3 regions of the Mesorhizobium sp. LNHC221B00 genome follow, and region 1 is predicted to be linked to each of the others. Evidence: riboswitches for the same ligand, from Rfam matches in the RefSeq annotation. Region 1 holds a riboswitch; each other region holds the start of a gene.
The links. A riboswitch is a leader RNA that binds a small molecule or an ion and turns the genes downstream of it on or off. The one in region 1 is predicted to bind cobalamin.

Region 1 (3,916 bases):
TCGTCGTGGCTCTCACCCGGCAGCAGCGCCAGTTTTATGCCGTGCGCGCGGGCAGTCGCGGCAAGCTGGTCGCAGCCGTAGCGCCACCAGTCGTAGCCGCCGAGGATGCGCACGAGGATGATCTTGGCATGGCGGGCGACGCTGTCGACCCAGAGGTCGACGGACATGGGATGACGCAGGTCGCGCAGTGCGGCGAGCCGCATCGAGGGCAGGCGGCCGGCGTCGGCCTTCCACGCCGCCGCCAGTCCGGCCAGATCGCTGTCGGTGAAGGACAGCGCCACGATATCCGCCGGCGTCTGCCGCAGGTCGACCGGCTCGGCGAGATCGTCGAGCGAGACGGAAGTCGTGGTGAGGATGTGCATCGCGGCCTGTCCGAGATCAGCCGGCGAGTATGCGTTCGATCGCCGGGCGGTTCAGCCCCTTGAGGCCGATGACGACCAGGCGCGAGCGGCGATCGTCCTCGGCGGTCCAGGCGCGATCATAGTAATGATTGACGCGTGGGCCGACCGCCTGCAGCAAGAGCCGCATCGGCTTGCCGCCGACCTCGACGAAGCCTTTGACGCGCAGCACGTTTTCCTGCTCGGCGGCGTTGGCGACGCGCTTTGCCAGCTCGTCGGGATTGGCGATCGAGGGAATGTCGACGATGAAGGTGTCGAAGTCGTCATGCTCGTGGTCGAACGCACCGTCATGATGGGATTTGCGGTTCTCGATGTCGTCCTCGACGGCGAGGCCGAGGCCGAGCAGCACGGAGGGATCGACCTTGCCATGCGAGGTCGGCACGATCTTCACGGCGCGGGCGGAGTGTTCGTTGATGATGGCGTTGGCGCGGGCTGAGCCTGCGGCGTCCATCAGGTCGCTCTTCGACAGGATGATCAGGTCGGCGCAGGCGATCTGGTCCTCGAACACTTCCTCGACCGGGTCGTCATGGTCGAGGCTCTCATCCTGAGCGCGCTGCGCCTGCAGCGCGTCCATGTCGTTGGCGACGCGGCCTTCGGCCAGCGCCGGGCCATCGACCACGGCGATGACGCCGTCGACCGTGACGCGGCTTTTCACCGTCGGCCACTGGAAGGCCTGGACCAGCGGCTTGGGCAGAGCCAGGCCGGACGTCTCGATCAGGATGTGATCAACCTTCGGCGTCAGCGCCAGGATCTGGTCGAGCGCCGGCACGAAATCGTCGGCGACGGTGCAGCAGATGCAGCCATTGGCCAGTTCGACGATGTTTTCCTCCGGGCAGGTGTCGATACCGCAGCCCTTCAAAATCTCGCCGTCGATGCCGATGTCGCCGAACTCGTTGACGATGATGGCAATGCGTTTGCCGCCGGCGTTTTCCAGGAGATGGCGGACCAGCGTCGTCTTGCCGGCGCCGAGAAAGCCGGTGACGACGGTGCAGGGAACGCGGGAAAGGTTGGCGGACGAATCTGGAGCGGTCATGGTCAGTCCTTCAGCATGTCGAGAGGAGGGATGCGGGCAACGAGGCCGCGCTTGAGGCTATCGGGCCGGCCACGCCATGGGATGAGGCCGTCGGTGGAAGTGGCGAAGAGCTTTGCGCCGGCGACAAGGTCGGCGCCGCTGGCCGTGGTCAGGTCGCCGAAGACATAGCTCCAGCAGCCGTCGCGCAGGATCGCGGCGCTGAGGCGGCGCTTGCAATTGCCGAGGCATTCGACGGTGCGGACGCGGATATCTTCGCCCGAGGCGGCGTTGCGCGTATCCTCAGCCAGCAGTTCGCCGGCGCGGGGATGGGCGTCGGAGCCGGTTTCGTCACGGCACGAGGCACAGATGATCACGGTGACGCCGGACAAGGCATCGCTGTCGGCGGACGAATTGTCCGCTGTGCCAGCCGAAAAACTGCTGTTCTGGTCCAAAAACCGGGCTCCTTGCCCGGAAACCCGCCGGGCGATCGGATTATGTTGTCGCAGACGGCAGGTCTCCTGGCTCGCGGGTCATCGCCTTGGTTAGCCGCCTTCCCGGGAATTCCCAGTGGCTTTCGGCCTTGGCTCGTCGCTTACAGTTGCGGGGACAGCCGCGGATTTGAGATTTTTTCATCCCGCACCGCATTCCCTCTTAGCCCCTCTCATTGAAGAGAAGAGACCGTCTGGAGCGGATTTAGGCTGTTGCGGGCAGGACTGTCAACGCGGGCCTACGACATGGCGATGTCGGCAAGTGACGGTCCGAGGTCGCCAGCGGGCGTCACTTCCATGCGCTCAAGCCCGAGCCAGCCCTGCATTTGCTTCAATTCCTCGAAAAGCTGGGCGGCGGTTTCAGGCGGTGCGCCAGCTTCGGCATAGGCTGCGTGGACGCGTAGCACACTCGCCGGCCGATCGGCCTTGAGATCGACGCGCGCTACAATCCTGTCGCCGAGCAGGAACGGCAGGACGTAATAGCCGTATTGGCGCTTTTCGGCCGGCGTGTAGATCTCGATACGGTAGTGGAAATCGAACAGCCGCTCCGAGCGCGAGCGTTCGAAGACCACGGGATCGAACGGCGCTAGCAAGGCACGGGCGTCGATTTTCCTGGGCAGACGGGCATCCTTGTGCAGGTAAGCGGGCTTATCCCAGCCTTCGACGCGCACCGGCAGCAGCTCACCGAGTTCGACCAATTCCTCCAGGCGGCCCTTCATGTCGGCGGGGGAAAGGCGGAAATAGTCGCGCAAATCGCCTGATGTCGCCACGCCGTGGGCGCGGGCGGAGATGCGCAGCAATTCGCGGTGCGCGTCCTCGGCGGCCGGTACGGGCAGGTCTAGGATCGCCGGCGGCAGCACGCGCTCAGGCAGGTCATAGAAGCGCTCGAATCCGCGGCGGTGCGCCGTCGTGATGCGCCCGGCCCAGAACAGCCATTCGAAGGCATGCTTGGCGTGGCTCCAGCCCCACCAGCCGCCCGAGCCCTTCTGGCCTTCGAGCGCGGAAGCAGCGATCAGGCCGCGCGCGACGACCTCGCGGTAGATCTCTTCTATATAGGCGGCGTGCTCACGGCCCCATTTGGCCAGCCCCAGATACATCTCTTTGCCTTGCTCGGCGCGCTGCATGCGCCAGCGCATCAGCGGCCAGGTCTCCACCGGCAGGAAAGAAGCCTCGTGCGCCCAGTATTCGAACACCGTGCGCTTGCGGGTGACGGCGGCGTTGTCGAGCAGAGCGAGCGGGTAGGGGCCAAGGCGCGAATAGAGCGGCATATAATGCGCGCGCACCACCGCGCTGACGGAATCGATCTGCAGCAGGCCGGTGCGGGACAGAACGCGGGCGAAATGACGGCGGTCGGGCGTGCCATTGGGGCGGGGGTCGAGAAAACCCTGAGCGGCGAGCGCGACGCGCCGGGCGGTGGCAAGCGAGATATTTTCCTTCATTCGGATGCGACTCTTGTAACTCGTTGACCGTCGTTTGATGGGTGATTCCTGCCCATCCTAGCAGGGTTTTGGCGGCATCCATGTCAGGAGAGAAAAGTGGAGTAAAAAGCGAAGGAAATCAAACGGGAGCGTATCGGACCAGTTTCTCCGTATATGCCGTCCAGCACCGCCTTTTGAACAAGGTTTGACTTGCTTCGCTGGAAGTGCTGCGCTAACCCTCGCCGCGTTGCAGCATAGGCCCCTTAAAACGGTTCAGCGGTTAAACTGTCACGCTTCCGCATTAAGGTCCGGTGCTGTAATCAAAATGGATTGGCGCCAACGGAAAGCCGCTGCATGAACGCACTTCTCAGTTCGTACCTGCCCATCGTCCTGTTCATCGGCGTGGCGCTGGTTGTCGGCCTGGCACTGCTGGCCGCACCGTTCCTGGTGGCGTACCGCAACCCCGATCCCGAAAAGCTTTCCGCCTACGAGTGCGGTTTCAACTCGTTCGACGATGCCCGCATGAAATTCGACATCCGCTTCTACCTGGTGTCGATCCTGTTCATCATCTTCGACCTGGAAGTGGCCTTCCTGTTTCCC
Region 2 (3,916 bases), on a different contig from region 1:
GAAAGCGCTGCCGGAAAGCGCCAGAACGGCGGCGGCAGCAAGGATGATCTTCTTCATTTCAAGTCTCCTGAAGGCAGCGGCGGGCAAACCCGCCGCTGCCGGGTCGGCTATTAGTTGTTGCCGAAGAGGTTGCGGTCGGCGCCGACGACAGGCTTCTGGTCAGCCGGCTCCGACTTCTTGGTCGAAGCCGTGTACGAATTGTCGGTCGAAGTCACGGCAGGCTGGTTGGCGCCATTGGAGTCATAGTTGTCACTGCCGGCAAAAGCGCTGCCGAAAACGGCCTGGACGGCAGCGGCAGCAAGGATGATCTTCTTCATTTCAAGTCTCCTGAAGTCTCGAATTCCACGGCATGGCGGGCAAACCCGCCATTGCCGGGTCGGCTTTAGTTGTTGCCGAAGAGGTTGTGGTCGGCGCCGACGACAGGCTTCTGGTCAGCCGGTTCCGACTTCTTGGTCGAAGCCGTGTACGAATTGTCGGTCGAAGTCACGGCAGGCTGGTTGGCGCCATAGTTGTCGCTGCCGGCGAGAGCGCTGCCGGAAATGGCCAGAACGGCGGCGGCAGCAAGAATGATCTTCTTCATTTCAAGTCTCCTGAATTTTGATGGGTTTTTGAGTTCGCCAGGACGGCGGGCAAGCAGCCGTCAACCGGCGGTCGCCTGTTAGCGGTTACCGAAAAGGTTGTGGTCGGCACCCTGGACAGGCGTCTGAGCAGCCGGTTCCGACTTCTTGACCGAAGCGGTGTACGAGCTGTCGACGGCAGTGGCTGCAGGGGTCGCATTCGAGCCGTAATGGTCCGAACTATAATGGTCGCTACCAGCGAAGGCGCTGCCGGAAATGGCCAGAAGGGCGGCGGCAGTGAGAACAATCTTTTTCATTTTGGGTACTCCAGTATTTTTCCGTCCGTCTAGCGGCGTGTCTTGGGATGAAATCGCGTCGTTCGGACAGCCCCGATTTGGGAAAGCCAGATGGCCGTTTCCAATCACGAAGTTGTTCCGCGTGGACCATGAATCCACCACTTGAAATTGTACCACCGGCTTCCACATCAATTTTTTTGCTTTTTTTATCAATCAGTTAGAAGGATCAAGGGAGCTATCACCAACTGTGTCGGAGGCCCAGCGTTCACAACGTCCTGCACGCACCGTCAACAGAAACGAACCGTTCGGTTCGATTTTAGGTTTCGCTAATAGTCACTTTTCGAAACTGTTAACCTTTTTTTGGCTCCGGCCAAGGATCGAAAAACAACGTTGGGGTGCTGGCGACGAGCCGGTTTCAACGGTCGCGATCCTTGTAGGGACGATCTTGCATGCGTGTCGCGCCGCATGGATGCGATGTCGTTTTCATGCCGACGCCGCGATGCGTGCCGTGATTAGATCACGCCAAATCAGGTGCCGCTTCGTGACGACGGAGTGGAGAATTGGGAAGCCGGTCAGAATCCGGCGCTGCCCCCGCAACGGTGGTGGAGTTCAAGTCGCAACGGGAGACCACTGGGCGAAAGCCTGGGAAGGTGTCGCGATGGTCCGCAAGGACGACTCCAGAGCCCGGAAACCAGCCCGAGATTGCTAGAACTCGACTGATCGCGGTGGGCGGTCAAGGGGCGGATGATGCATTCCCGGCTGGCGCCGGCCTGCGTCCGATCCTTCCTCCATCACCACCAGTTCAGTCCTTGGATATGAGGACAGGACATGGATGCTCGCAACGACATGCTGAGGCTCTTGAACAGCCGCAGACAGGGCTTTTCGCTGGAACAGCCCTTTTACACCGATCCGGACTACTTCAAGCTCGACATGGAGCTGATCTGGTATCGCGATTGGCTGTTCATCGGCCATGATTGCGAGCTGCCCAAGCCAGGCAGCTTCATCACCGTGCAGATCGGCGACTATCCGGTCGTGCTGGTGCGCGATCAGCAGGGCAAGATAAACGCCTTCCACAATTCCTGCCGCCACCGCGGCAGCCGCGTCTGCAACACCGACAAGGGCATGGCCGCCAAACTGGTCTGCCCCTATCACCAGTGGACCTATGAGCTGGACGGCCGCCTGCTGTTCGCCCGCCAGATGGCCGAGGGTTTCGACAAGAGCCAGTTCGGGCTGAAGCCGGTCGCCTGCGAAAGCGTCGCCGGCTATATCTTCATCTGCCTGGGCAAGGAGCCGGCCGACTTCGCGCCGATGCGGGCGATGATCGAACCCTACCTCAAGCCGCACCGGCTCGGCGAGGCGAAGATCGCCTTCGAGAGCACGATCATCGAGAAGGGCAATTGGAAGCTCGTCTGGGAAAACAACCGCGAGTGCTATCATTGCGCGGGCAATCACCCGGAGCTGTGCAAGACATTCCCGGAAGCACCGACCGTCACCGGCGTGCAGGGCGCCGACAGCGATCCGGAGATGCTGGCGCACTGGGCGAAATGCGAGGCGGCCGGCCTGCCGAGCAAGTTCCGCATCGATCCGGCCGGGCAGTATCGCGCCACCCGCGCGCCGCTGCTGCGCGATGCCGTCAGCTACACGATGAGCGGCAAGCGGGCGGTGAGGAAGAACCTCTCCGACAACGTCTCGGCCGACCGCATCGGCACCTTGATGCACTATCACTACCCGACGACATGGAACCATATCCTCATCGACCATGCCGTGACCTTCCGCGTGCTGCCGATCAGCGCCACGGAAACCGCCGTGACGACCAAATGGCTGGTCCACAAGGATGCGGTCGAGGGCGTCGACTACGATCTCGCCGAACTCACCCATGTGTGGACCGAGACCAACGACCAGGACCGCCGCATCGTCGAGGAGAACGCCTTCGGCATCCTGTCGCCGGCCTATGAGCCCGGCCCTTATTCGGAGTTGCACGAGGGAGGCGTCATCCAGTTCGTCGACTGGTACGCCCGCTTCATCGGTCCGCGCCTTGCCGAAGACGGCAAGCCGGCGCTGCGCAGCGTTGCGTGAGCTCATGTCGCCCAAACACGACATGAGCAGGGCAACAAGGACCAGAGGATGAATGCGATGACCGATCTTGGCCTCTATCGCCATCTCGACCAGATGGCGCCGTGGAACGACCGGCTCCAGGTGCTGGAAGTGATCGGCGTCAGCGATGAGGCGCCCGACGTGAAGACCTTCACCTTCCGGTCCGACAACCAGACCTGGTTCCGCTACAAGCCGGGCCAGTTCGTGACGCTGGAGCTGCCGACTTCGGACGGGCCGCTGATGCGCACCTACACGCTGTCATCGTCACCGTCGCGGCCATTCTCGATCGCGGTGACGGTAAAGGCGCAGGCCGGCAGCATCGGCACGCGCTGGATGTTCGACCATCTGGTGCCCGGCTCGCACGTCAAGGCCTACGGGCCGGCAGGCGACTTCTCGCTGCACAGCCATCCGGCGGCCAAATATCTGTTCATCTCGGCCGGTTCGGGCGTGACACCGATGATGTCGATGCTGCGCTGGCTGAACGACTGCGCGCCGTGGACCGATGTCGGCTTCGTCAATTGCGCGCGGCGCGCGGAAGAGATCATCTTCCGCAAGGAGCTCGAACTGCTCGGCGGCCATATGCCCGGCCTGTCGCTCGGCTTCATGATCGAGGAGCGGTCGAGCCGCGAGGGCTGGTACGGCCATATGGGCCGCATCGACGCGATCCGGCTGCCATTGCTGGCGCCGGATTTCCGCGAGCGCGAAATCTTCTGCTGCGGCCCCGATCCCTTCATGCGCGCCGTGCGCGGCATGCTTGAAGCCTCCGGCTTCGACATGACGCAATACCATCAGGAGAGCTTTGCAGCCCCTGCCGTGGAGGAGGTCCCGGCGCCGTTCGCGGCGCCCGCGGAAGGCGGCACGGTTGTTCCGGTCGAAGCGGCAACGCCAATCCGCTTCTCGCTTTCGGAGGTCGACGCCGAATGCGTCGCCGGCCAGACGGTGCTGCAGACGGCGCGCGCTTCGGGCGTG
Region 3 (3,916 bases), on a different contig from region 1:
CGCCGAAATCGACGCCGAGATGGCGGCTCGGGTGAATGAGGTCGCATCGAGAGCGCCGAACCGCTGGCAACACTTCGTCGACGAGTGCACGACCTATATCGAAATGGCGCTGGAGCCGGAGATCCAGCGTATCATGTTCCGCGACGGTCCGGCCGTGCTGGGCAATCCGGCACAGTGGTCGAATGCCAATGCCTGCGTCGGTTCAATGACCGATCATCTGACCGCGCTGCAGGGGGAGGGGGTGGTCGTCCCGAGCGTCGACCCCGAGACCGCCGCACGGCTGATCAACGGCGCCAGCAGCCAGGCGGCGCAGCGGATCGCCAATTCGAACGATCCCGAAGCGACATCGAGGAAGGTGGTGGCGGCGTTCAAGCAACTGCTCGAAGGCCTGCTCAGGAAACCGGGTTCGCAGCCGCACTGAAATCCCGTCCGCGGTCCGGCGACCCACCCACGATTGACAATCTTCGGGCCGAGCGCATCCTCTCCCTCCATCTCTGAGGGGGATTCGGGGCATGTGGGATTTCGATATCGGCAGGTCGGTGTCCATCATGATGCGGACCTGGCCCTTCATTGTCTTTCGCATGATCGTCTATTTCGGCATCACGCTGGCCTACATCATGGCGACCGGCACCGGTGCCTCGGTCGGCTATGGCGTCGGCCATATCTCCACAGATCCCGACGGGCCGATGTCCTTTGCCCTATGGGGCGGCGTGGTTGGCTTCGGCGTCGTCTCGATCGCCGTCTACTGGATCCGAGAATACATCCTCTACGTCGTCAAGGCCGGCCATATCGCCGTCATGGTCCATCTGATCGACGGCCAGGACGTCCCCGGCGGCCAGAACCAGATCGCCTATGCCAGGCAAGTCGTGACCGAGCGGTTCGCCGAGGCCAATATCCTTTTCGTCGTCGACCAGTTGGTCAAGGGCGCCATTCGCACTGTCACCGGCCTGCTCGGTAGCATCGCCGCCTTCCTGCCGATTCCGGGCCTGAGCGGTCTTGTCTCCTTCATCAACACGGTGATCCGCCTGTCGCTGACCTATGTCGATGAGATCATCCTTGGCTACAACATCCGCATCAATTCGTCCTCGCCATTCGAGACGGCGCGGCAAGGCGTTGTGCTCTATGCCCAGAACGGCAAGACCATGGTCAAGAACGCCGTCTGGCTGGCGGTCATCATGTGGGGCGTCTCTTTCGTCATCTTCTTGGCTATGCTGGTTCCTGCCGCCGCAATTCTCTTCATCATGCCGGGGCAACTGGCTGGTTGGGCCTTCGTGCTCGCCATCGTCTTTGCCTGGGCGTTCAAAGCGGCTTTCATCGAGCCCTTCGCCATCGCTTGCCTGATGCAGGTCTATTTCAAGACCATCGCCGGCCAGGTGCCCGATCCCGCCTGGGACGCCCGGCTCGCCGAGGCCTCGTCGAAGTTCAGGGAACTCAAGGACAAGGCGCTGGCCTCCTTCGGCGGCTCGCGCTGGGACACGGCGGGCGCGACACGCTGATTGGCCGGGCTTGCCGGCGCGGCATCGACGGCGTTGAGGCGTGCCACCGCCGATTTGAGCCGCACCTCGCCCTGACCGCAAAAAGTCTCGCTCATGATCAATTCGGGCAGCGGCAGGCGTCGGCCCCAGCCATGCGTTTCAAGGTCCGGTTTGGGCGCAAATTCGGAGACCCGACCGACGCAGAGATAGGCGACCGGCGTTACGTGATCGGGAATGGACAACAGGCTTTTCAGCGCCCCGGCCTCGATGATGCTGACCCAGCCGACGCCGACGCCCTCGGCGCGCGCGGCCAGCCAGAAATTCTGCACCGCGCAGACCGTGCTGTAGAGGTCCATTTCCGGATTGTGCCAGCGTCCCAGCGGTGAGCCCTGCGAGCGTTGTCGGTCACAGGTGATGCAGATGTTGAGCGCGCTTTCGCAGATGCCTTCCAGCTTGAGCTTGCGGTAGAGCGCCTGCCTTTCCTGTTCGATCGCCGGCAATTCCTGCTCGCGCGCGGCGAGGAACAGGTCGCGCACCTCCGCTCGTCGTGCGGCATCGCGAATGACGATGAAGTTCCACGGCTGCATGAAGCCGACCGATGGCGCGTGATGGGCGGCAAGCAGCAGCCGCGCCAGCACCTCATCGTCGAGCGCGTCGGGCAGGAAATGGCTGCGCACGTCACGCCGCGTGAACATGGCGCGGTAGACCGCGTCTCGCGCCATCTGGTCAAATCCGTCGCTACCATGAGCGGTCATGTGTTCCGGCATCGCTTGTCCCCTTGCGATTGCTATCGATGCCAGCCGCCTGACCATGCGGATGACGATGTCTGCCAGGCCGGTCTTCTGGCTTGGGATCAACCCGCGTCCGGTGCCTTCCCGTCATCGACAGTGGCATTTACCGGCGCGGTCCCCCTCACAGCGTTGGGCACGCCACGGGATTCAACCGTGTTCCCGATTCTCCCGCTTGCGGCGGGCACCAGGCAGTGTCGGCGACCTTACGCCGAACCGCCCGGGGCGCCAATCCCCGCAGCGACGCCAATGGACGCAGACGTGATTTTCCCCAGCGATCGAGCCGCGATGCATGGCCATCGCGGCGCCGGGGCACTAGATAGGGAGCATGGCCACTCGTCTCTACACGCATCCGATCTTCCTCGAACACATCACGCCGCCTGGCCACCCCGAGCGGCCGGATCGCTTGCGCGCCATCGAGCGCGTGCTCGACGACGAGGCCTTTGCCGCGCTCGATCGTGTCACGGCGCCGGAAGGTGACGAGGCCACCATCCTCTACGCGCATCCCGCCGATTTCGTCGCCCGCGTGCGCGCCGCCATCCCTGACCAAGGCATCGCCCGGATCGATGCCGACACCACCGCCAGCCCGAAGAGCTGGCAAGCGGCGATCGCGGCGATCGGCGCCGCCAATGCCGCCGTCGACGATGTCTTTGAGGGCCGCGCCGACAATGTGTTCATCGCAGCGCGGCCTCCCGGCCACCATGCCGAAAAAACCACGGCCATGGGCTTCTGCCTCTTCAACACGGCGGCCATCGCCGCGCGTTATGCGCAGAAGAAGCATGGCGTCGAGCGCGTCGCGGTCGTCGACTGGGACGTGCATCACGGCAACGGCACGCAGGACATTTTCTGGGATGATCCCTCGGTGCTCTATTGCTCGACGCATCAGATGCCGCTCTACCCCGGCACCGGCGCGAAAAACGAGATCGGCGCCGGCAATATCGTCAACGCGCCGCTGGCGCCGCAGACCGGCAGCGAGGTGTTTCGCGATGCCTTCCTGTCGCGCGTGCTGCCGGCGCTCGACAATTTCGCGCCGGATTTGATCGTCATTTCCGCGGGCTTCGATGCGCACCACCGCGACCCGCTGGCCGAGATCAACCTGACCGAGGACGATTTCGACTGGGCGACCGGCCAGCTGATGCAGCGTGCCGCGCGCCACAGCGGCAACCGGCTCGTCAGCCTGCTCGAGGGCGGCTACGATCTGCAGGGATTGGCATTTTCGGTCGCCGCCCATGTCGGGCGACTGATGAAAGGATGAACGATGGCTGGTGAGACCAACGAAGACGTCAAGGCGATGAGCTTCGAACAGGCACTCGACGCGCTGGAGAAGATCGTCGATGATCTGGAGCGTGGCGACGTGCCGCTCGACCAGTCGATCAAGATCTATGAGCGCGGCGAGGCGTTGAAGGTGCATTGCGACCGGCTGCTGAAGGCCGCCGAGGATAAGGTCGAGAAGATCAGGCTGTCGCGCGACGGCAAGCCGGTCGGGACGGAGCCGCTCGACGCGGACTAAAGCAATTCCAGGAAAAGTGTGAGCCGGTTTTCCGTCCGGAATTGCGTTAAAACAAAGAGATAGAACCGCTCTTGGCGCGCGGTCTCACCGGTTTTTGGACACGATCATGACTAAGGATAGAGTTCGTCCCGATTGAAACGGCT

Region 2: it holds a riboswitch for cobalamin, as region 1 does, so the genes downstream of both, X741_RS164755 (aromatic ring-hydroxylating dioxygenase subunit alpha) here and X741_RS146150 (DUF1636 family protein) in region 1, are expected to answer to the same signal.
Region 3: it holds a riboswitch for cobalamin, as region 1 does, so the genes downstream of both, bluB (5,6-dimethylbenzimidazole synthase) here and X741_RS146150 (DUF1636 family protein) in region 1, are expected to answer to the same signal.

What each region holds. Positions count from the first base shown of each region.
Region 1 is NZ_AYWR01000016.1:65,051-68,966, forward strand. It holds gene X741_RS146160 (cobaltochelatase subunit CobN) at 1-362, opposite strand, end outside; gene cobW (cobalamin biosynthesis protein CobW) at 379-1,431, opposite strand; gene X741_RS146150 (DUF1636 family protein) at 1,434-1,862, opposite strand; cobalamin riboswitch at 1,901-2,108, opposite strand; gene X741_RS146145 (winged helix-turn-helix domain-containing protein) at 2,138-3,337, opposite strand; gene X741_RS146140 (NADH-quinone oxidoreductase subunit A) at 3,671-3,916, shown strand, end outside.
Region 2 is NZ_AYWR01000001.1:311,973-315,888, forward strand. It holds gene X741_RS164770 (DUF680 domain-containing protein) at 111-317, opposite strand; gene X741_RS164765 (DUF680 domain-containing protein) at 383-580, opposite strand; gene X741_RS164760 (DUF680 domain-containing protein) at 659-874, opposite strand; cobalamin riboswitch at 1,366-1,568, shown strand; gene X741_RS164755 (aromatic ring-hydroxylating dioxygenase subunit alpha) at 1,682-2,929, shown strand; gene X741_RS164750 (hybrid-cluster NAD(P)-dependent oxidoreductase) at 2,987-3,916, shown strand, end outside.
Region 3 is NZ_AYWR01000013.1:95,411-99,326, forward strand. It holds gene X741_RS148960 (TetR/AcrR family transcriptional regulator) at 1-421, shown strand, start outside; gene X741_RS148955 (hypothetical protein) at 513-1,496, shown strand; partial or broken gene bluB (5,6-dimethylbenzimidazole synthase) at 1,613-2,287, opposite strand; cobalamin riboswitch at 2,290-2,470, opposite strand; gene X741_RS148950 (histone deacetylase family protein) at 2,592-3,518, shown strand; gene X741_RS148945 (exodeoxyribonuclease VII small subunit) at 3,522-3,773, shown strand.